DNA from 3 places in the Streptomyces sp. NPDC127097 genome. Region 2 is predicted to be linked to each of the others. Evidence: riboswitches for the same ligand, from Rfam matches in the RefSeq annotation. Region 2 holds a riboswitch; each other region holds the start of a gene.

Region 1 (6,176 bases), on a different contig from region 2:
CGTCGGCCCGCCGCTGCACATGCCCGCCGGTGCCCCTGCCGCACCTCCGGCCGCGCCCCCCGCGGCGCCACCGGCCGAGCTGCCCGAGGAGTACACCCCGACCGCGCGGGACCTCCCGGTCATCACCCCGGGCCGTACGGACACCCTCATCGACCACCCGGCGGTCGTCCCGGTGCCCGAACCGGCCCCGGACCCCGACGCGCCCGAGGGCATGGGCCCGCTGTACGTCGTCGGCGATGTGCACGGCTACTACGACGAGCTGCGCGAGGCGCTGGCCGCCGAGGGGCTGATCGACGCCGACGGCAACTGGGCGGCGGGCAACGCCCGGCTCTGGTTCCTCGGCGACTTCACCGACCGCGGCCCGGACGGGATCGGCGTCATCGACCTCGTCATGCAGCTTTCGGCCGAGGCCGCGGCGGCCGGCGGCTACTGCAAGGCCCTGATGGGCAACCACGAACTCCTGCTGCTGGGCGCCAAGCGGTTCGGCGACACCCCCGTACAGTCCGGCGCCGGCACCGCGTCCTTCCAGGCCGCCTGGCTCCTCAACGGCGGCCAGAAGAGCGATATGGACCGCCTGGAGGACCACCACCTCCAGTGGATGGCCCGGCTGGACGCGGTGATGGAGGAGGACGGGCATCTGCTCGTGCACTCCGACACCACCGCCTACCTCGAATACGGCGACTCCATCGAGGCCGTCAACGACACCGTCCATGACGTGCTCACCCGCAGCGAAGCGGATGAAGTCTGGGATCTGTTCCGCAAGTTCACCAAGCGCTTCGCCTTCCGCGACGAGGCCGGTTCGGACGCCGTCCGGGAACTCCTCGACGCCTACGGCGGTGACCGGGTCGTCCACGGCCACAGCCCGATCCCGTATCTGCTGGGCGAGGTCGGCACGGAGGACGGCGAGAGCGAGAGCATCGCGGTCGACGGCCCGCATGTCTACGCCGACGGCCTGGCCATCGCCATGGACGGCGGCGTCACGATGGCCGGAAAGCTGTTGGTCGTGCAACTTCCGTTGGCCGGCTGAGGGTTGGCCCGTTAGTCGTACGCCTGTCCGGCCTTCGGACGGTCAGCACGAAAACGGGGAGCGGCACCGGCGGAAACCGGTCGTGGCATTACTCAATTTCCGCAAACTCTCTGTCACGACGTGCCGGAGTCGCTCTACCATCGGTCTATCCGTAGCAGGCTCTCCTCCGTTTCCGCCCACTGCCCGGCGAACGCCGGCCGTACGGCCCTACGGAGCATCGGGGGATGCACATGAACAGCGCTCCGCACCTGCTGAACGAGGATCGCGCGGAATTCGCGCGGCTCCTCGATGAGGCACTGCGTACCGCCCCATACCGCCCGGACGACCTGACCACCGCCACGGGACACCCTTTCAACACCGAGCAGTTGCGCACGATGGCGCTCAGCGCGACCACCGCCATCGCCGCCTGCGCCACGGCCGAATACCAACGCTATGTGCAGCTCCGCGCCGAGTTGCGCACCCCGACGCCCCTCGTGTCCGTCGCCGATGCGGACGGCGAGGAGCAGAGCGCTGCCGCCGACGGGAGACCGGGACCGGACAGCGCCCCGGCCCTCGACGAGGCCGAAACCACCGGCGCCGGACTGACCGCCATGATCGCCGTGCTCGCCCCCGTGCTCGCCGGTATCGCCGCCGTGCTCTTCCTCCTCATCGGGTATGTGCTGCGCGCCGTCAGCTCCGACAAGTCCCTGGCCCAGCCGCTGATCAGCGTCGGCTGGATCTTCGCGGCGCTGACCGCGGCGGGCACCCTCGTCGCCATGGCCGGCCTGCTCATCACGGCGCTGCGCAACGGCGCCTCCGCCCAGGTCGCCGGAGCGGAGGAGCCGTCCGAGGCGCTGTACCAGGCCCACGAGGCATGGCGCCGCGCCCTCCTGGAACGCGGTCTGCTGCCCTTTCTCCGTGCGGCCCTCACCGACCCCACCGCCACCCCGGACGACGACCCCGCCCGCTACGTCCCGCGCAGCACCACGTCCCCGGAGAGCCGGATCCCCACCCTCGGCTACACCCGCCCCCAGTTCACCAGCCCCGACAGCGGCTCCTCGGGCTCCCGCCCGCGCTACTCCAGCCCGGACTTCACCAGCCCGGATTACGGCGGGCCGGATCAGCGGACGGACTAGGGCCTGTCTGCGAAGTCCCGTCGTTCGCTGGTGCGGCCCTTTCGGATCCGAGCCGGTGGGGCGGCACCAGGAAGGCCCCCGCCCGTCGGGCAGGGGCCTTCCGCAGGGTGCGTCCGGACGGGCCGGCTAGTCCGCGATCGGCAGATACACGCGGTTGCCCGCCGCCGCGAACTCCTTCGACTTCTCGGCCATCCCGGCCTCGGGGTCGAGGGCCAGGTCGCCGCCGTGTTCGCGGCGGATGTCCTGGCTGATCTTCATCGAGCAGAACTTCGGGCCGCACATCGAGCAGAAGTGGGCCGTCTTCGCCGGTTCGGCGGGCAGCGTCGCGTCGTGGAAGGCGCGGGCCGTGTCCGGGTCGAGGGCCAGGTTGAACTGGTCCTCCCAGCGGAACTCGAAGCGGGCGTCGGAGAGCGCGTCATCCCATTCCTGGGCGCCCGGGTGGCCCTTGGCCAGGTCCGCCGCATGGGCCGCGATCTTGTACGTGATGACGCCGGTCTTGACGTCGTCGCGGTCCGGCAGGCCCAGGTGCTCCTTGGGCGTGACGTAGCAGAGCATCGCGGTGCCCCACCAGGCGATCATCGCCGCTCCGATACCGGAGGTGATGTGGTCGTAGGCGGGCGCGATGTCGGTGGTCAGCGGGCCGAGCGTGTAGAACGGCGCCTCTTCGCAGATCTCCTGCTGGAGGTCGATGTTCTCCTTGATCTTGTGCATCGGGACATGTCCCGGGCCCTCGATCATGGTCTGGACGCCGTGCCTCTTGGCGATGGTGTTCAGCTCACCGAGCGTCCGCAGCTCCGCGAACTGCGCCTCGTCGTTGGCGTCCGCGATGGAGCCGGGGCGCAGACCGTCACCGAGCGAGTAGGTGACGTCGTAGGAGGCGAGAATCTCGCAGAGCTCCTCGAAGTGCGTGTAGAGGAACGACTCCTGGTGGTGGGCCAGGCACCAGGCGGCCATGATCGAACCGCCGCGGGAGACGATGCCGGTCTTGCGGCGGGCCGTGAGCGGCACATAGCGGAGCAGCACACCGGCGTGCACCGTCATGTAGTCGACGCCCTGTTCGGCCTGCTCGATGACGGTGTCCTTGTAGATCTCCCAGGTCAGTTCCTCGGCCTTGCCGTCGACCTTCTCCAGCGCCTGGTAGAGGGGGACGGTGCCGATGGGGACGGGGGAGTTGCGCAGCACCCACTCGCGGGTGGTGTGGATATTGCGGCCGGTGGACAGATCCATCACCGTGTCGGCGCCCCAGCGGGTCGCCCAGGTCATCTTCTCCACCTCCTCCTCGATGGAGGAGGTGACCGCCGAATTGCCGATGTTGGCGTTCACCTTCACCAGGAAGTTCTTGCCGATGATCATCGGCTCGATCTCCGGGTGGTTGATGTTCGCCGGCAGCACCGCGCGGCCGGCCGCGATCTCGTCGCGGACGAACTCGGGCGTGACCTTCTCGCGGACGGCGACGTACTCCATCTCCGCGGTGATCTCGCCGCGCTGGGCGTACGCGAGCTGGGTGACCGGGGCACCCGCACGGCCGCGGCGCGGCTGACGGGGGCGGCCCGGGAAAACCGCGTCGAGGTTCTTGAGTCCGCCGCGCGGCGAGGTGTGCTTGAGGCCGTCGTCCTCCGGCCGCATGGGGCGGCCCGCGTACTCCTCGGTGTCGCCGCGGCCGATGATCCAGTTCTCCCGCAGCGGCGCCAGACCGCGGCGGACGTCGGTATCGATATTCGGGTCGGTGTACGGCCCTGACGTGTCGTAGAGCGTCACGTCCTTGCCGTTGGTGAGGTGCACCCGCCGGACCGGCACCCGAAGATCGGGGCGCGATCCGGAGACATAGCCCTTGTGCCAGCCGATCTGCGGCGTTTCGCCATCGTTGGCACCGTTTTCGGGCGTGCGTGCATCCTTCAGAGTCATGAGACCCCAACTCCCTACGCCGGCATTACCCGGTAACAGGTTCGGCGGTCGACGCAGCGGCTTCCGTCCGCCGGCGTTTCACGTGAAACGCCGCTGGGACGGAGGTCAGCGCCCTCTCAGCCCGGTGCTCCGAGCTCCCGCGATTGCAAAGGTGCCACCACGGTAGCGGCCGATGTGGCGCGGTGAACAGTGGGCCCCTGGAGTTCTTGCGATGATCGGGCGGTGTCCGCTCACGAGTCCCACCACCATCCCGCCGCGCACTCCCATGGGCACGGCCATGGCCCTGCGGCGCCCGTCTCCCGGCATCTGCGCAAGGTCATCGCGGCTGTCCTGATCCCGTTCGCGGCCGCAGTGGCCGTCGGTCTGGTCGTGCTCTGGCCGGGCGGTGCGCCTCCGCACAAACCGTCCGGGGTCGGCTTCGATCAGCCCACGGAGAGCGCCCGAGTGGTCAAAGTGGCGGAGGTGAACTGTGCGGATGTCCATGCCGAACAGCAGCCCCAGCCCCCGTCACCGACGGGGCAGCCACCGGCCGGGGGAGCGGACAAGGGCAAGCCCTGCCAGCAGACGACGATCGAAGTCACCACCGGGCAGCACAAGGGGCGCACCTTCCAGACGGTGGTGACCCCGGACGCCCTGCGCCACTACACCACCGGCCAGGAGGTGGTGGTGGCGTACTCCCCCAAGGCGCCGAAGGAGTTGCAGTACTCGGTCAGCGATGTCGACCGGTCGCTCCCGATGTGGCTGCTGGCCGCGATCTTCGCCTTCGCAGTGGTGATCGTCGGCCGGCTGCGTGGCGTACTCGCACTGGTGGCGCTGGCGGCCAGCTTCGTGGTCCTGACGCTGTTCATCCTTCCGGCGATCTTGCAGGGCTCCAATCCGCTGGTGGTGGCGGTGGTCGGGGGCAGCGCGATCATGCTGATCGCGCTGTACCTCTGCCATGGGCTCACGGCCCGTACGTCCGTGGCCGTGCTCGGCACCCTGGCATCCCTGCTGCTGATCGGGCTGCTCGGATCGATCTTCATCGGCTGGGCGCTGCTGACCGGCAATACGGACGACACGACCGGGCTGGTGCACGGCCTGTATCCGGACATCGAGATCCGCGGTCTGCTGCTGGCGGGGATCATCATCGGTTCGCTGGGCGTGCTCGACGATGTGACGGTGACCCAGACCGCCGCGGTCTGGGAGCTCAAGGAGGCGGACCCGTCGGCGGGCTGGCGCAAGCTGTACGGCGCCGCGATGCGGATCGGCCGGGACCACATCGCATCCGTCGTCAACACCCTGGTGCTGGCCTACGCGGGCGCCGCGCTGCCGCTGCTGTTGCTGTTCTCGATCGCACAGAGCAGCGTCGGTACGGTCGCGTCGAGCGAGGTGGTCGCGGAGGAGATCGTCCGCACACTCGTGGGCAGCATCGGGCTGGTCGCCGCGGTGCCGCTGACCACACTGCTGGCCGCGCTGGTCGTCTCGGCGGACCGGAAGGAGCAGACCGTGCCGGCGAGCGGCGGCACGGGAGCCGGACAGGAGGCCGGGGCCAGGGTGGGTGCCGGGGGCGGGGTCAGCGGCGGCGTGCCGACGAGCCCCACGGGTGGCCGGCAAGGACGCCGTGGGGGACGCGGCAAGCGGCGTAAGCAGGGATGACGGGGAGGCGGGAACAGGGGAGGGGAACGACGGGCAGGCTCAGCCGGCCGGGGCTTCCGTGAGGATCCGGTCGAGCACCGCCTCCAGGGTGTCGCAGACCTCTTCCTTGCCCAGCGGCACCAGCCGGTCCGTACGGTCCAGGAAGGCGACCAGCGGCGCCGCACTCACCCGGAACAGCGCACGCTCGGCGCCGACTTGAAGGCTGATGAGGACATCGCTGAGGTGCTCGGGGGAGGCCGGCTCGATGCGCACATCACCCTCACCGGACGGCCGGCTCAGCCCGTCCAGCAGCAGCTCCCGGCCGAACGCCCAGGTCACCGGCGCATCGCCGGGAAGATCGAAGGTGAGGCGGACGGCGTACGGATCGGCGCTGGCGAAGTCCAGCTCCACCGGAATCCGGAACGCAAGCTCCTCCGAGACGACGAAGCTCATGATCACTTCTGCCTGAACTGTGTCGGTCATCAACCACTGCCCCGCACTTGATCGGAGATGGC
Region 2 (6,176 bases):
CCTCGCTTCGCGGGGCGGCGCCCCCCGCTCCGGCGGGTCCGGTGTACGACTGGGGCGATGCGGCGCAGACTCGGCCCATGCCCTTTGTGCCCGGGCAAGGCGGACACCAGGATGACAACCGGGAACATCGGGATATCCGGGACAACCGGGATCACCTGGACGACCGGGGGGCTGCTCGACGGAGCGGCCCCCTGTTCCGCGACGAAAAGCCGCAGGAGCCCATGCCCACCTCTCTTTCCGGGTCCGACAGCTCGCCGGACTCAGAGAAGCCGAAGAAGAAGAGCGCGGGCCGCAACCTGCCCGCCGCCATAGGGGTCGGCGTCGGCCTCGGCGTGATCATTGTTGCGTCGCTCTTCGTCTACAAGCCCGTCTTCATCGGCGTGATAGCGATCGCCGTGGTCGTGGGCCTGTGGGAGCTGACCTCGCGGCTGGCGGAGCGCAAGGACATCAGGGTGCCGCTGGTGCCGCTCGCGGTCGGCGGCACCGCCATGGTGGTCGCCGGCTATGTCCGCGGCGCCGAGGGAGCCTGGGTGGCGATGGCGCTCACCGCCCTCGCCGTGCTCGTCTGGCGGATGACCGAGGCGCCCGAGAACTATCTGCGGGACGTCACCGCCGGCGTCTTCGCGGCGTTCTACGTGCCCTTCCTCGCGACGTTCGTGGCGCTGATGCTCGCGGCCGAGGCCGACGGGCCGCAGCGGGTGATGACGTTCCTGCTGCTCACGGTCGTCAGCGACACCGGTGCGTACGCGGTCGGCTGGCGGTTCGGCAAGCACAAGCTCGCCCCGCGCATCAGCCCCGGCAAGACCCGTGAGGGACTCGTCGGCGCGGTGCTCTTCGCGATGGCGGCCGGCGCGCTGTGCATGGAGTTCCTGATCGCGGACGGCGCCTGGTGGCAGGGCCTGCTGCTCGGCCTCGCCGTCGCGGCCAGCGCGACCCTCGGCGACCTCGGCGAATCCATGATCAAGCGGGACCTCGGCATCAAGGACATGGGCACCTTGCTGCCCGGCCACGGCGGCATCATGGACCGGCTCGACTCCCTGCTGCCGACCGCACCGGTCGTCTGGCTGCTGTTCGTGATCTTCGTGGGAGCCGGCTGACCACAGGGTTCTCGCGGCGGAGGGCAGGGAGAGGATTCCTCTCCCTGCCCTCTTCCGTGTCCGCCGCCCGTCTACCGAGGCGGCGACAGCACCTCGACCGCCGCGCGCAGTGGCTCCGGCGACGTGGCGAACTCGCCGAGGAAGGCATACGAGAGTTCCGTGACGAGGAACAGGTTGGTGGCAACGAGGACACTCACCGCCGCGACCATCCCGTAGTGGATCAGGGCCTGCTCGGAGCCGAAGGTGGCGGAGAAACCGAGGACCAGTCCACTGGTCAGCAGGATCGCCAGCCACAGGGACAGGGGTGGGCCGATGTTGGTGCGCGCCTCGAGCAGCCGTTCCGTGCGTGCGACGCTCAATTCCTTCAGGGACGCGATGGAGCTGGTGAGGAAGGCCCGCTGGGTGTCGTCGCGGGGCCGGATGCTCTCGTACGTGCTGTGCAGGCGGTTCAGCGCGTTCTCGGCCTCGGGCGTGGTGCCGCCGGCCGCGGCGCTGGGCCACTCGGCGGCCGCCGCCCGTCCGTACGCCAGCAGGCTCTGCCTGATCCGTGCGCTCTCGGCCTTGCCGAACACCTCGCGGCCCCTGGCCAGCTGCGCCACCATGGCGCCCTCGGTCCGTGTCGTCTGGTCCGCCGTGTTCACCTGACCCCAGAGCGCGAGGACGATGAAGCCGATGAGGAACCCGTAGACGACCGCGATCACGGGGAAGAGGAATTGCGCGATCTCGTTCTGCTTGCCCTGCTTGATGCGGGGGACCCGGTGCCGGACGAGTGCCTGGACGACCGCGGTCCCGCCCGCGATCACGACGACGAGCCCTGCCAGCAGCAACCAGGAAGGGATGTTGATCACGATCCAACGGGTCACAGCCACTGTTCCACGCTCCTGACGTACCCCACACCACACCCGCCACCACCGGCGCGGTGGCCAACGAGGCCACGGGGCTGCGGATACGCCTGGTGCGTCCCTTCGGTGAGGGGTACGGCGGCGGATCGGGATCCGTACGGCGGGGAGGGGCCTGGTCCGCCCGCGGCACCCCGCGCCCTGGCGGTGACCGTCCTCTCACCGCCTGCGGCCTGGGCCGCGCCGGACGATCTGCCACACTGGACCCACCATGCCTGCACCCGGAGAACTTACTTTTGTCGCGCCGCGCGGGGCCAAGAAGCCGCCGCGGCACCTTGCTGATCTCAGTCCCGTCGAGCGTCGTGAAGCGGTGGCGGCGATCGGGGAGAAGCCGTTTCGTGCCAAGCAGTTGTCGCAGCACTACTTTGCCCGTTATGCGCACGATCCGGCGCAGTGGACGGACATTCCGGCGGCGGCGCGCGAGAAGCTGGCGAGTGAGCTGCTGCCGGAGCTGATGACGGTCATGCGGCACATCTCGTGCGATGACGACACCACGCGCAAGACGCTGTGGAAGCTGCACGACGGGACGCTCGTCGAGTCGGTGCTGATGCGGTACCCGGACCGGGTCACCATGTGCATCTCGTCGCAGGCGGGGTGCGGGATGAACTGCCCGTTCTGCGCCACGGGGCAGGCGGGGCTGGACCGTAATCTCTCCACCGCCGAGATCGTGCACCAGATCGTCGACGGGATGCGTGCGCTGCGCGACGGGGAGGTGCCGGGCGGGCCGGCGCGGCTGTCCAACATCGTCTTCATGGGGATGGGGGAGCCGCTCGCCAACTACAAGCGGGTGGTCGGCGCGATCCGGCGGCTGACGGATCCCGAGCCGGACGGGCTGGGGCTGTCGCAGCGGGGGATCACCGTCTCCACGGTCGGGCTGGTGCCGGCCATGCTGCGGTTCGCCGACGAGGGCTTCAAGTGCCGGCTGGCCGTGTCGCTGCACGCCCCGGACGACGAGCTGCGCGACACGCTGGTGCCCGTCAACACGCGCTGGAAGGTGCGGGAGGTACTGGACGCGGCGTGGGAGTACGCCGAGAAGTCCGGGCGGCGGATCTCGATCGAGTACGCGCTGATCCGGGACATCAACGACCAGGCGTGGCGCGGTGACCTGCTGGGGCGGCTGCTGAAGGGCAAGCGGGTCCATGTGAACCTGATTCCGCTGAATCCGACGCCCGGTTCGAAGTGGACCGCGTCGCGGCCCGAGGACGAGCGGGCGTTCGTCCAGGCCATCGAGGCGCACGGGGTGCCGGTGACCGTCCGCGACACCCGCGGCCAGGAGATCGACGGCGCCTGCGGGCAGCTCGCGGCCTCGGAGCGCTGACCACCCCGCTGATACGGTGTGGTCGAACAAATGCACATTCCGACAGGGGAGCGCCACAGCGCTGAGAGTGCGGAAGCGTCGTAGTCCTACGGTGCCCGCAGACCCTTGAACCTCGCCCGGGTCATTCCGGGTAGGAAGTTCGGTCGTCACTCATGCTGTTGCGCCCTGCCCGGAGTTCCCTCCCCGCGTCCCCGGACGCCGGGAGCCGTGGACACCGGGCAGGGCCGCGTCTCTTCCTGGCCAGCCAGGAGGAAATCAGTGAGCACCAGGAGCAGGATCGCCGCGACGGTGGTGGCCGCCGCGGTCGGGATGACCGCCCTCGCCGGCTGCGGAGGCTCGGGCGGCGGCAGCGCGGACGCCAAGACCGTCACGCTCGTCAGCCATGACTCGTTCAACGTCTCCAAGTCCGTATTGGCCGCCTTCGAGAAGGAGAGCGGCTACAAGGTCACGATGCTCAAGGGCGGGGACGCCGGCAAGGCCGTGAACCAGGCGGTCCTGTCCAAGGGCAACCCCCAGGGCGATGTGTTCTTCGGCATCGACAACACGCTGCTCTCGCGCGGTCTGGACGAGGGCCTCTTCAGCCCCTACCGAGCCAAGGGGCTGGAGAGCGTCCCCGCGGGGCTTCAGCTCGACAAGGGCGAGCACCGGGTCACCCCGCTCGACTACGGCGACATCTGCGTCAACTACGACCGCGGCTACTTCACCCGGCACAAGATCGCACCGCCGAAGACCTTCGACGATCTGCTCCGGCCCCGGTACAAGGGGCTGCTCGTCACGGAGAACTCCGCCACCTCCTCCCCGGGCCTCGCCTTCCAGCTCGGCACCATCGCGAAGTACGGGGAGAAGGGCTGGCAGAGCTACTGGAAGAAGCTCAAGGCCAATGGCGTCGAGGTCGTCGACGGCTGGGACCAGGCGTACAACGACCGGTTCTCCGGCTCCGCGGCGGGCAAGGGCAAGGGCGACAAGCCGCTGGTGGTCTCCTACGCCTCCAGCCCGCCCGCCGAGGTGCTCGGCAAGAAGCCGGCGCCCAAGGAGGCCCCGACCGGTGTCGCGGCCGGCACCTGCTTCCGGCAGATCGAATTCGGCGGTCTGCTGAAGGGCGCGAAGAACGAGAAGGGCGGCAAGGCGCTGCTGGACTTCCTGCTGAGCAAGAAGTTCCAGGAGGACGTGCCGTTGACGATGTTCGTCAACCCGGCCCGTCAGGACGCCGCGGTGCCGGAGCTGTTCACCAAGTACGGCACGACGATCGACAAGCCCACCACCCTGGCGCCCGGGACGATCACCGAGAACCGCGAACAGTGGATCAAGCAGTGGTCCTCGCTCGTTCTGAAGTAACGCGGTCGGACGGTACGGACGCCACGGACGTCACGGGCGCCACGGGCGCCCGGCGTGGCAGGCCCGCGCGGGGGACGGCGGTGCGGCTCGGCCTGATGGCGGTGCCGCTCGCCTTCTTCGCGCTGTTCTTCGCCTATCCCGTCGTGGCGATCGTCGGACGGGGGCTCAAGGACGGCGGACAGTGGCAGCTCGGCCGGTTCGGTGCCGTGCTGAGCGACCCGGATGTCGTGCAGGTGCTGTGGTTCACCGGCTGGCAGGCGGCCGCCTCGACCGGGCTGACGCTGCTGATCGCGCTGCCCGGCGCCTATGTCTTCGCGCGCTTCGACTTCCCCGGCAAACAACTGCTGCGGGCGGTCGTGGCGGTGCCGTTCGTGCTGCCGACCGTCGTCGTCGGCTCGGCGTTCCTGGCGCTGGTCGGGCGGGGCGGGCTGCTGGACGACCTGTGGGGCGTGCGTCTGGACACCTCGGTGTGGGCGATCCTGCTGGCGCATGTCTTCTTCAACTACGCCGTGGTCGTCCGGACCGTCGGCGGGCTCTGGGGGCAGCTCGACCCGCGGCAGGAGGAGGCGGCGCGGGTGCTGGGAGCCGGGCGGTTCGCGGCCTGGCGGCGGGTGACGCTGCCCGCGCTGGGGCCGGCCGTCGCGGCCGCCGCCCTGATGGTCTTTCTGTTCACCTTCACCTCCTTCGGGGTGGTGCAGATCCTGGGCGGCCCCACCTTCTCGACGCTGGAGGTGGAGATCTACCGGCAGACCGCGGACTTCCTGGATCTGCCGACGGCCGCCGTCCTCACCCTGATCCAGTTCGCCGCGGTGCTGGGCGTCCTGGCGCTGCACGCCTGGACCGTCCGTCGCCGGGAATCCGCGCTCCGGCTCGTGGACGCCTCGCAGACGGCCCGCCGGCCGCGCGGCCGCGGTCAGTGGGCGCTGCTGTGGGGGACGTTCGCGGTCATCGCCGTTCTGCTGCTCGCGCCGCTGGTGGTGCTCGTGGAGCGCTCGTTCGCCGGGCCGGACGGCTACGGGGCGGTCTTCTACGCCGCGCTGGGCTCCGCCGCGAACGCCGACAGCACCTTCGCCGTCGCCCCCCTGGACGCGCTGTGGAACTCTCTCGCCTACGGGGCCGCGGCCACCGGGATCGCGCTGGTGGTGGGCGGACTGGCGGCCGCCGCGCTGGCCCTTCCCCGGCTGCGCCGCGGCCCGTCCGGGCGGACCCCCGTCATCAGCCGGTTCGTCCGCGGCTTCGACGCACTGCTGATGCTGCCCCTGGGAGTCTCCGCGGTGACCGTCGGCTTCGGTTTTCTGATCACCCTCGACGAGCCGCCGCTCGATCTGCGTGCCTCGTGGTGGCTGGTGCCGCTCGCCCAGGCGCTGGTGGGGGTGCCCTTCGTGGTCCGGACGATGCTGCCGGTGCTGCGGGCGGTCGACGGCCGGCTGCGGGAGGCGGCCGCCGTGCTCGGCGCCTCGCCCTGGCAGGTGTGGCGCGCCGTCGACCTGCCGATGGTGCGCCGGGCGCTGCTGATCGCCGCGGGCT
Region 3 (6,176 bases), on a different contig from region 2:
CGGTCATGTCTGCGGATCAGCCTCCCTGGACCGCGGTGAGCACCTCGACGCGGTCGCCGTCGCCGAGCGGGGTGGTGGGCCACTGGGTGCGCGGCACCACGGTTTCGTTGACCGCCGCGGCCACCCCGGCGGGTGCCTGGGACAGCGTCGCGACGAGCCGGTCGAGGGTGAGCCCGCCGGGGATCTCACGGGCCTCGCCGTTGACGGACACGGACACGGTGGACGCGCTCATGCGCCGGCCTCGCTTCGTTCGGCGGGCCGGCCGTCGCCGCCCGCGCACCTGTTCACGGTTCGCTCGATGCGCTCGCTCATACGGGCTGCTCCTCGGGGGCACGGGTGCGTTCCGGCCCCGGGGTGGTGGGGGAGAAGCGTGCGGGGGAGAAGGGGCGGGCCTCTTCGGGGAGGCTCCCGGTGGCCAGGACCTCGGCCATCGCGTCACCGGTGACCGGCGTCAGCAGCACCCCGTTGCGGTAGTGGCCGGTGGCCAGGTGGAGGCCGGGCAGTGCGGTCGGCCCCAGGAGCGGCGCGTTGTCGGGGGAGGTGGGGCGCAGCCCGGCGCAGGTCTCGGCCAGCGGCAGTTCGGTGATGCCGGGGACCAGCTCATGGGCGTCCCGCAGCAGCTCGTAGACCCCGCCCGCGGTCACGGTGGTGTCCCAGCCCAGCTCCTCACTGGTGGCGCCGACGACCAGTTCGCCGTTCTCCCGCGGCACCAGGTAGAGGGGACCGCCGCGGACGACGGCCCGTACGGTGCGCGACAGGAAGGCGGGACGGCCCGCGGGCACCTCCGGCAGCCGCAGCCGCAGCACCTGGCCCTTGACCGGCCGCACCGGCGGCAGCACCGCCTCGGGAACACCGGCGAGACCGCCGCTGTGGCTGCCCGCCGCCAGCACGACCTGACCCGCCGACAGCCGGGTGCCGTCGGCCAGTTCGGCGCCCGTGGCGCGCCCGCCGCCGACCGTCAGCTGCACCGCCGCGCTCCGGTGGAACGCCACTCCGGCGCGCTCACACGCGGCCAGCAGGGCGCTCACCAGCCGGCGCGGATCGACCTGATGATCGCCGTCCACCCGCAGCCCGCCGCGCACCCCGGGGGCCAGCATCGGCTCCAGGCGGCGGCACTCGCGCCCCGTGAGCCACTGCGAGTCCAGTCCCGAGCGGGTCTGGAGCGCGTGCAGCTCGCGCAGATGGGCACGGTCGTCGGCGTCCAGCGCGACGGCCAGGGTGCCGCACCGCCGGTAGCCGATCCGCTGCCCGGCGGCCTCCTCCAGCTCTTCGGTGAACCGCGGATAGCGCTGCGCGGAGGCGAGATTGAGGCCCAGCAGGGTCTGCTCGCCGTAGTGGAGTTCGGTGACCGCGGCCAGCATCCCGGCCGCGACCCGGGCCGCGCCGCCGCCGGGCGCGGGATCGGCCAGGGCGACGGTCAGTCCGCGGCCGGCCGCCCGCCAGGCGGTGACCAGGCCGATGATGCCGCCTCCGAGGACGAGCACATCGGGACACGGCGCGGCCGGTCCCGTCGGTGTGGCAGGTGGATGCATGATCCTTCAGCCCCTCCCTTCGCCGGCATGACCCGGATCAGGTTCGTACGGTCGGAGGCCGGCCAGCCTCCCTCTCAGCCCGGTCCGTCCGGGCTCCCGCGAGTGCGTGTATCCGTCACCCTAATACGGGGCCGCGAGACGCCGTAAGGCACGGCATCCGGTCCCCAGGGGCCCGGATCCCGGGGCGGCCGACGGTGACGGTGTGTCAGAGATCTCCTTGCGTGCTGCTGCGAGCGGCGTCGCGGACCGTCCTAGAGTGATCGGGTGAGCGAGCAGAGCAAGTCCTCCCAGACCCCTGACCGCACGCCGCGCGTCGTGATCGTCGGCGCGGGAATCGCGGGTGTGCAGACCGCGGTCGCCCTGCGCGAACAGGGCTGGCGCGGCGCGATCACGCTCCTCGGCGACGAGCCCCACCAGCCCTACGACCGCCCGCCACTGTCCAAGGCGGTCCTGCTGGGCAAGGCCGAGGGCTCCACCTTCGACATCGACTTCGCCGGGCTCGACATCGAGCTCCGTCTGGGCCACCCGGTCACCGCCCTGCAACCGGACGCCCACCTCGTCGAGACCGCCGACGGCCCGGTCCGCTACGACTACGCGGTCCTCGCCACCGGTGCCGACCCGATCATGCTGCCCGGCAGCGAAGGCATGCCCGGCGTCCATCTGCTGCGCACCCTCGACGACGCCGAGCGGCTGCGTCCGGTGCTCGCCGCCCAGCACGAGATCGTGGTCGTCGGGGCCGGCTGGATCGGCGCCGAGTTCGCGACCGCGGCCCGGGAGGCGGGCTGCGCGGTCACCGTCGTCGAGGCCGCCGACCGTCCGCTGGCCGGTGCGCTGCCCGCCGAGGTCGCCACCCACATGACCGGCTGGTACACGGACGCCGGCGCCGAGCTGCGCACCGGCGCCCGGGTCGCGTCCGTCACCGCGGGCGCGGTCACCCTCGCGGACGGCGCGACCCTGCCCGCCGACGCGGTGGTCATCGGGATCGGCGCCCGGCCCGCGACCGCCTGGCTGGCCGGCTCGGGCGTCGAGGTCTCCCCGCAGGACGGCTCCGTCCTCGCCGACGACCGGCTGCGCGCCTCCGTGCCCGATGTCTACGCGGTCGGCGACTGCGCCTCCTTCCCGTCGGCCCGCTACGGCACCCGCCTGCTGATCCACCACTGGGACAACGCCCTCCAGGGCCCCCGTACGGTCGCCGAGAACATCGCCCGCGGTGACGCCGAGGGGCTGGTCTACGACCCCGTCCCGTACTTCTGGTCGGAGCAGTTCGGCCGCTTCGTGCAGTACGCGGGCCATCACGGCAACGCCGACGAGCTGGTCTGGCGCGGTGACCCGGCCGGGGCCGCCTGGTCGGTGATCTGGCTCCGGGAGGGCCGGCTCGTCGCGCTGCTGGCCGTGGGGCGGCCGCGGGACCTCGCCCAGGGGCGCAAGCTGATCGAGCGGGGCGTCGTACTGGACCGCGAGCGGGCCGCGAACGCGTCCGTACCGCTGAAGTCCGCCGCCGTGTAGGGCGCCGCGGCCGCCGGTTGCCGGGCGGCCGCCGTCACCCTCCGGTGTGCACGAAGCCCCTGATGGCGATGCCCGGCTACCGGCTGTCAGTGCGAGGTGGCAGGCTTGTCCTGTGACCGAGATTGACGCAAACATCGATGGACTCGTCCCCGCCTGGCTCACCCTCCCCGACATCGCCGAACAGCTCGGCGTCGAGGTGACACGCGTCCGGCAGCTGGTCAAGGAGGGCCAGCTGATCGCGGTGCGCCGCGGCGAGAACCGGGCGCTGCATGTGCCCGCCGATTTCATCAAGGACGACAAGGTGGTCAAGGGCCTCGTCGGCACCCTCACCCTCCTCAAGGACGACGGCTTCACCGACGAGGAGATGCTGGAGTGGCTGTTCACCCCGGATGAGACCCTGCCCGGCACGCCTGCCCAGGCGCTGCGCGAGAATCGCGGCACGGAGGTGAAGCGCCGGGCCCAGGCGCTCGCCGTCTGACCCGCCCGGCGCGGCGCGCTCCCGTCCCGTCGCCGCACCCGCATCCGTAACCGCACCCGAGGGGCGTACGTCCGGAAGGCCCGGCCGTACGCCCCCGACCTGGGGGGAAGCCGCCCGATGAGCACCGCACGACAGGCCCTGTCCGACGCCCGGCTCTATCTCTGCACCGACGCCCGTCAGCGGCAGGGCGATCTGCCGCAGTTCCTGGACGCGGTGCTCGCCTCGGGCGTGGACATCGTCCAGCTGCGCGACAAGGGCATGGAGGCCGGTGAGGAGCTCCGGCACCTGGAGGTCTTCGCGGACGCCTGCCGGCGGCACGGCAAGCTGCTGGCGGTCAACGACCGGGCGGACGTCGCCCACGCGGCCGGCAGCGAGGTGCTGCACCTCGGCCAGGGCGATCTGCCGGTCCCGGCCGCCCGCGCCGTCCTCGGCCCGGACGTCCTCATAGGCCGCTCCACCCACGCCGAGGCCGAGGTGGACGCCGCGCTCACCGAGCCCGGCGTGGACTACTTCTGTACGGGCCCGTGCTGGCCCACCCCCACCAAGCCGGGCCGCCACGCCCCCGGCCTCGACCTGGTCCGCTACACCGCCGCCCAAGCCCCCGAGCGCCCCTGGTTCGCGATCGGCGGGATCGACGCCGGGAATCTGGACGATGTACTGACCGCCGGCGCCCGCCGGGTCGTCGTGGTCCGCGCGATCACCGAGGCGGACGACCCGGGAGCGGCGGCCGCCGCCCTGGCCAAGCGCATCCGGACCTGGGACGTCTGAAGGCTGCCTGGCTGGCTGGGATCGCTGCCCGGCGGCGACCTCCGGACGAGCGGCGGTGGATTTCTGTCGTCCGGTTTCTGTCGTCCGGGCGACCGGAAAATGTCCAACCAGTGGACATGAACCCGACCAACCAGGCATTACGCCGAAGACGGTTGGTGTGCGCCCCGCTGCTGGTTAACCTGCCGGTATGGCCCTAGGTACAGCTTCCACCAGGACTGATCGTGCGCACACGGTGCGCGAGCTGCTTGCTTCCGGCAAGCAGTCCTATTCGTTCGAGTTCGCCGCCCCGAAGACCGAGAAGGGTGAGCGGACCCTGTGGAACGCCATTCGTCGGATCGAGGCCGTCTCCCCGACCTTTGTCTCCGTGACGTACGGCGCCGGCGGCACCTCCCGTGACGGCACGGTGCGTGCCACCGAGCGCATCGCCACCGACACCACCCTGACCCCGGTCGCCCATCTGACCGCGGTCAACCACTCCACGGCGGATCTGCGCAACATCATCGGCCAGTACGCCGACGCCGGGATCCGCAATATGCTCGCGCTGCGCGGCGACCCGCCCGGCGACCCGATGGGCGAGTGGGTCAGGCACCCCGACGGCGTCGGCTACGCGGCCGACCTGGTCCGGCTGATCAAGGAGTCCGGCGACTTCTGCGTCGGCGTCGCGGCTTTCCCCGAGATGCATCCGCGCTCGACGGACTGGGACACCGATGTGGCACACTTCGTCGCCAAGTGCCGGGCCGGTGCGGACTTCGCCATCACCCAGATGTTCTTCTACCCGGAGGACTACTTCCGTCTCCGGGACCGGGTCACGGCCGCGGGTTGCTCCACGCCGATCATTCCGGAGATCATGCCGGTGACGAACGTGCGCCAGATCGAACGGTTCGCTCAGCTCAGCAATGCGGCGTTCCCGCCCGAGCTGGCCGAGCGCATCCTGGCCGTCAAGGACGATCCCGCGGCGGTACGCTCCATTGGGATCGAGTACGCAACGGACCTGTGCGCACGCTTGATGGCCGAGGATGTTCCCGGGTTGCACTTCATTACCCTGAACCACTCCACGGCGACCCTGGAAATCTACGAGAATCTGGGGCTGCACCAGCAGTCCTGATCACGGTGGCCGGCGAGCGGCGGAAGAGGGGCGTATATGGGCTGGACGATCCTCTACATCGCATTCGGTCTGGTCGCCCTGTGGCTGCTCGGTGAGGTGCTGCTCCAGTACAAGGCGCGGCTGCGCTGGCGGTTGCTCGCCTTCACCGGCTTCCTCGCCGTGGTCATCGGCGTGATCATCCCCTCGGTGATCGTGATCGGGCTGGGCCTGATCGCCTTCGCCATCGGGCAGACGCAGGTCACGCTCTCCTTCCGCCGCGGCTTCACCACCGGCTGGGCGCTGGGCGGCAAGCCCGGCGAGAGCCGTCGCCGACGGGGCCGCCCGGCCGGCCCGCCGCCCGCCGAACCGACCCTGGAGGTCTCCGGCCTGGAGGCGGTCCCGCCCACCGGCGGCCCCGCCCCGGTTCCCGACGGCGGCCCGGACACCTTCGAGAGCACCGGCGGCTTCCAGAGCCGGGACGCCTTCGACAGCACCGGCGGCTTCCAGAGCCAAGACGCCTTCGCCGCGCAGGAAACCATGATCGGCCCGGGCGCCTTCCCCGCGCAGGACACCTTCGCCGGGCAGGGCTCCTACGGCGGGCCGGGCTCCTACACCTACAACGCCGACGACGGCTACCGGAGCCAGGACCCGTACCAGCAGCAGGACCAGGACGCCTACGCCACCCAGCCGTTCGCCGTCCAGGACGACTACACCCGGGCCGACGCCACCGCCGTCTACGCCCCGCAGCCGATGCCCGACGAGACCGGCCAGTACGGCATCTACAGCCCCGATGCCCGAGGCCAGCAGA

What was found. A riboswitch is a leader RNA that binds a small molecule or an ion and turns the genes downstream of it on or off. The one in region 2 is predicted to bind thiamine pyrophosphate.
Region 1: linked by a shared signal. The riboswitch ahead of thiC (phosphomethylpyrimidine synthase ThiC) and the one ahead of ACFWJW_RS26885 (thiamine ABC transporter substrate binding subunit) in region 2 are both predicted to bind thiamine pyrophosphate.
Region 3: linked by a shared signal. The riboswitch ahead of thiO (glycine oxidase ThiO) and the one ahead of ACFWJW_RS26885 (thiamine ABC transporter substrate binding subunit) in region 2 are both predicted to bind thiamine pyrophosphate.

Annotation. Positions count from the first base shown of each region.
Region 1 is NZ_JBHXFI010000009.1:97,652-103,827, forward strand. It holds gene ACFWJW_RS10460 (metallophosphoesterase) at 1-1,027, shown strand, start outside; gene ACFWJW_RS10465 (hypothetical protein) at 1,252-2,142, shown strand; gene thiC (phosphomethylpyrimidine synthase ThiC) at 2,269-4,047, opposite strand; TPP riboswitch at 4,042-4,198, opposite strand; gene ACFWJW_RS10475 (YibE/F family protein) at 4,270-5,682, shown strand; gene ACFWJW_RS10480 (SsgA family sporulation/cell division regulator) at 5,722-6,144, opposite strand.
Region 2 is NZ_JBHXFI010000042.1:23,506-29,681, reverse strand. It holds gene ACFWJW_RS26900 (phosphatidate cytidylyltransferase) at 1-1,097, shown strand, start outside; gene ACFWJW_RS26895 (hypothetical protein) at 1,169-1,966, opposite strand; gene rlmN (23S rRNA (adenine(2503)-C(2))-methyltransferase RlmN) at 2,208-3,314, shown strand; TPP riboswitch at 3,349-3,469, shown strand; gene ACFWJW_RS26885 (thiamine ABC transporter substrate binding subunit) at 3,573-4,649, shown strand; gene ACFWJW_RS26880 (ABC transporter permease) at 4,625-6,176, shown strand, end outside.
Region 3 is NZ_JBHXFI010000111.1:625-6,800, reverse strand. It holds gene ACFWJW_RS37430 (thiazole synthase) at 1-7, opposite strand, end outside; gene thiS (sulfur carrier protein ThiS) at 17-232, opposite strand; gene thiO (glycine oxidase ThiO) at 309-1,532, opposite strand; TPP riboswitch at 1,530-1,642, opposite strand; gene ACFWJW_RS37415 (NAD(P)/FAD-dependent oxidoreductase) at 1,797-3,038, shown strand; gene ACFWJW_RS37410 (Rv2175c family DNA-binding protein) at 3,151-3,516, shown strand; gene thiE (thiamine phosphate synthase) at 3,634-4,284, shown strand; gene metF (methylenetetrahydrofolate reductase [NAD(P)H]) at 4,472-5,389, shown strand; gene ACFWJW_RS37395 (hypothetical protein) at 5,426-6,176, shown strand, end outside.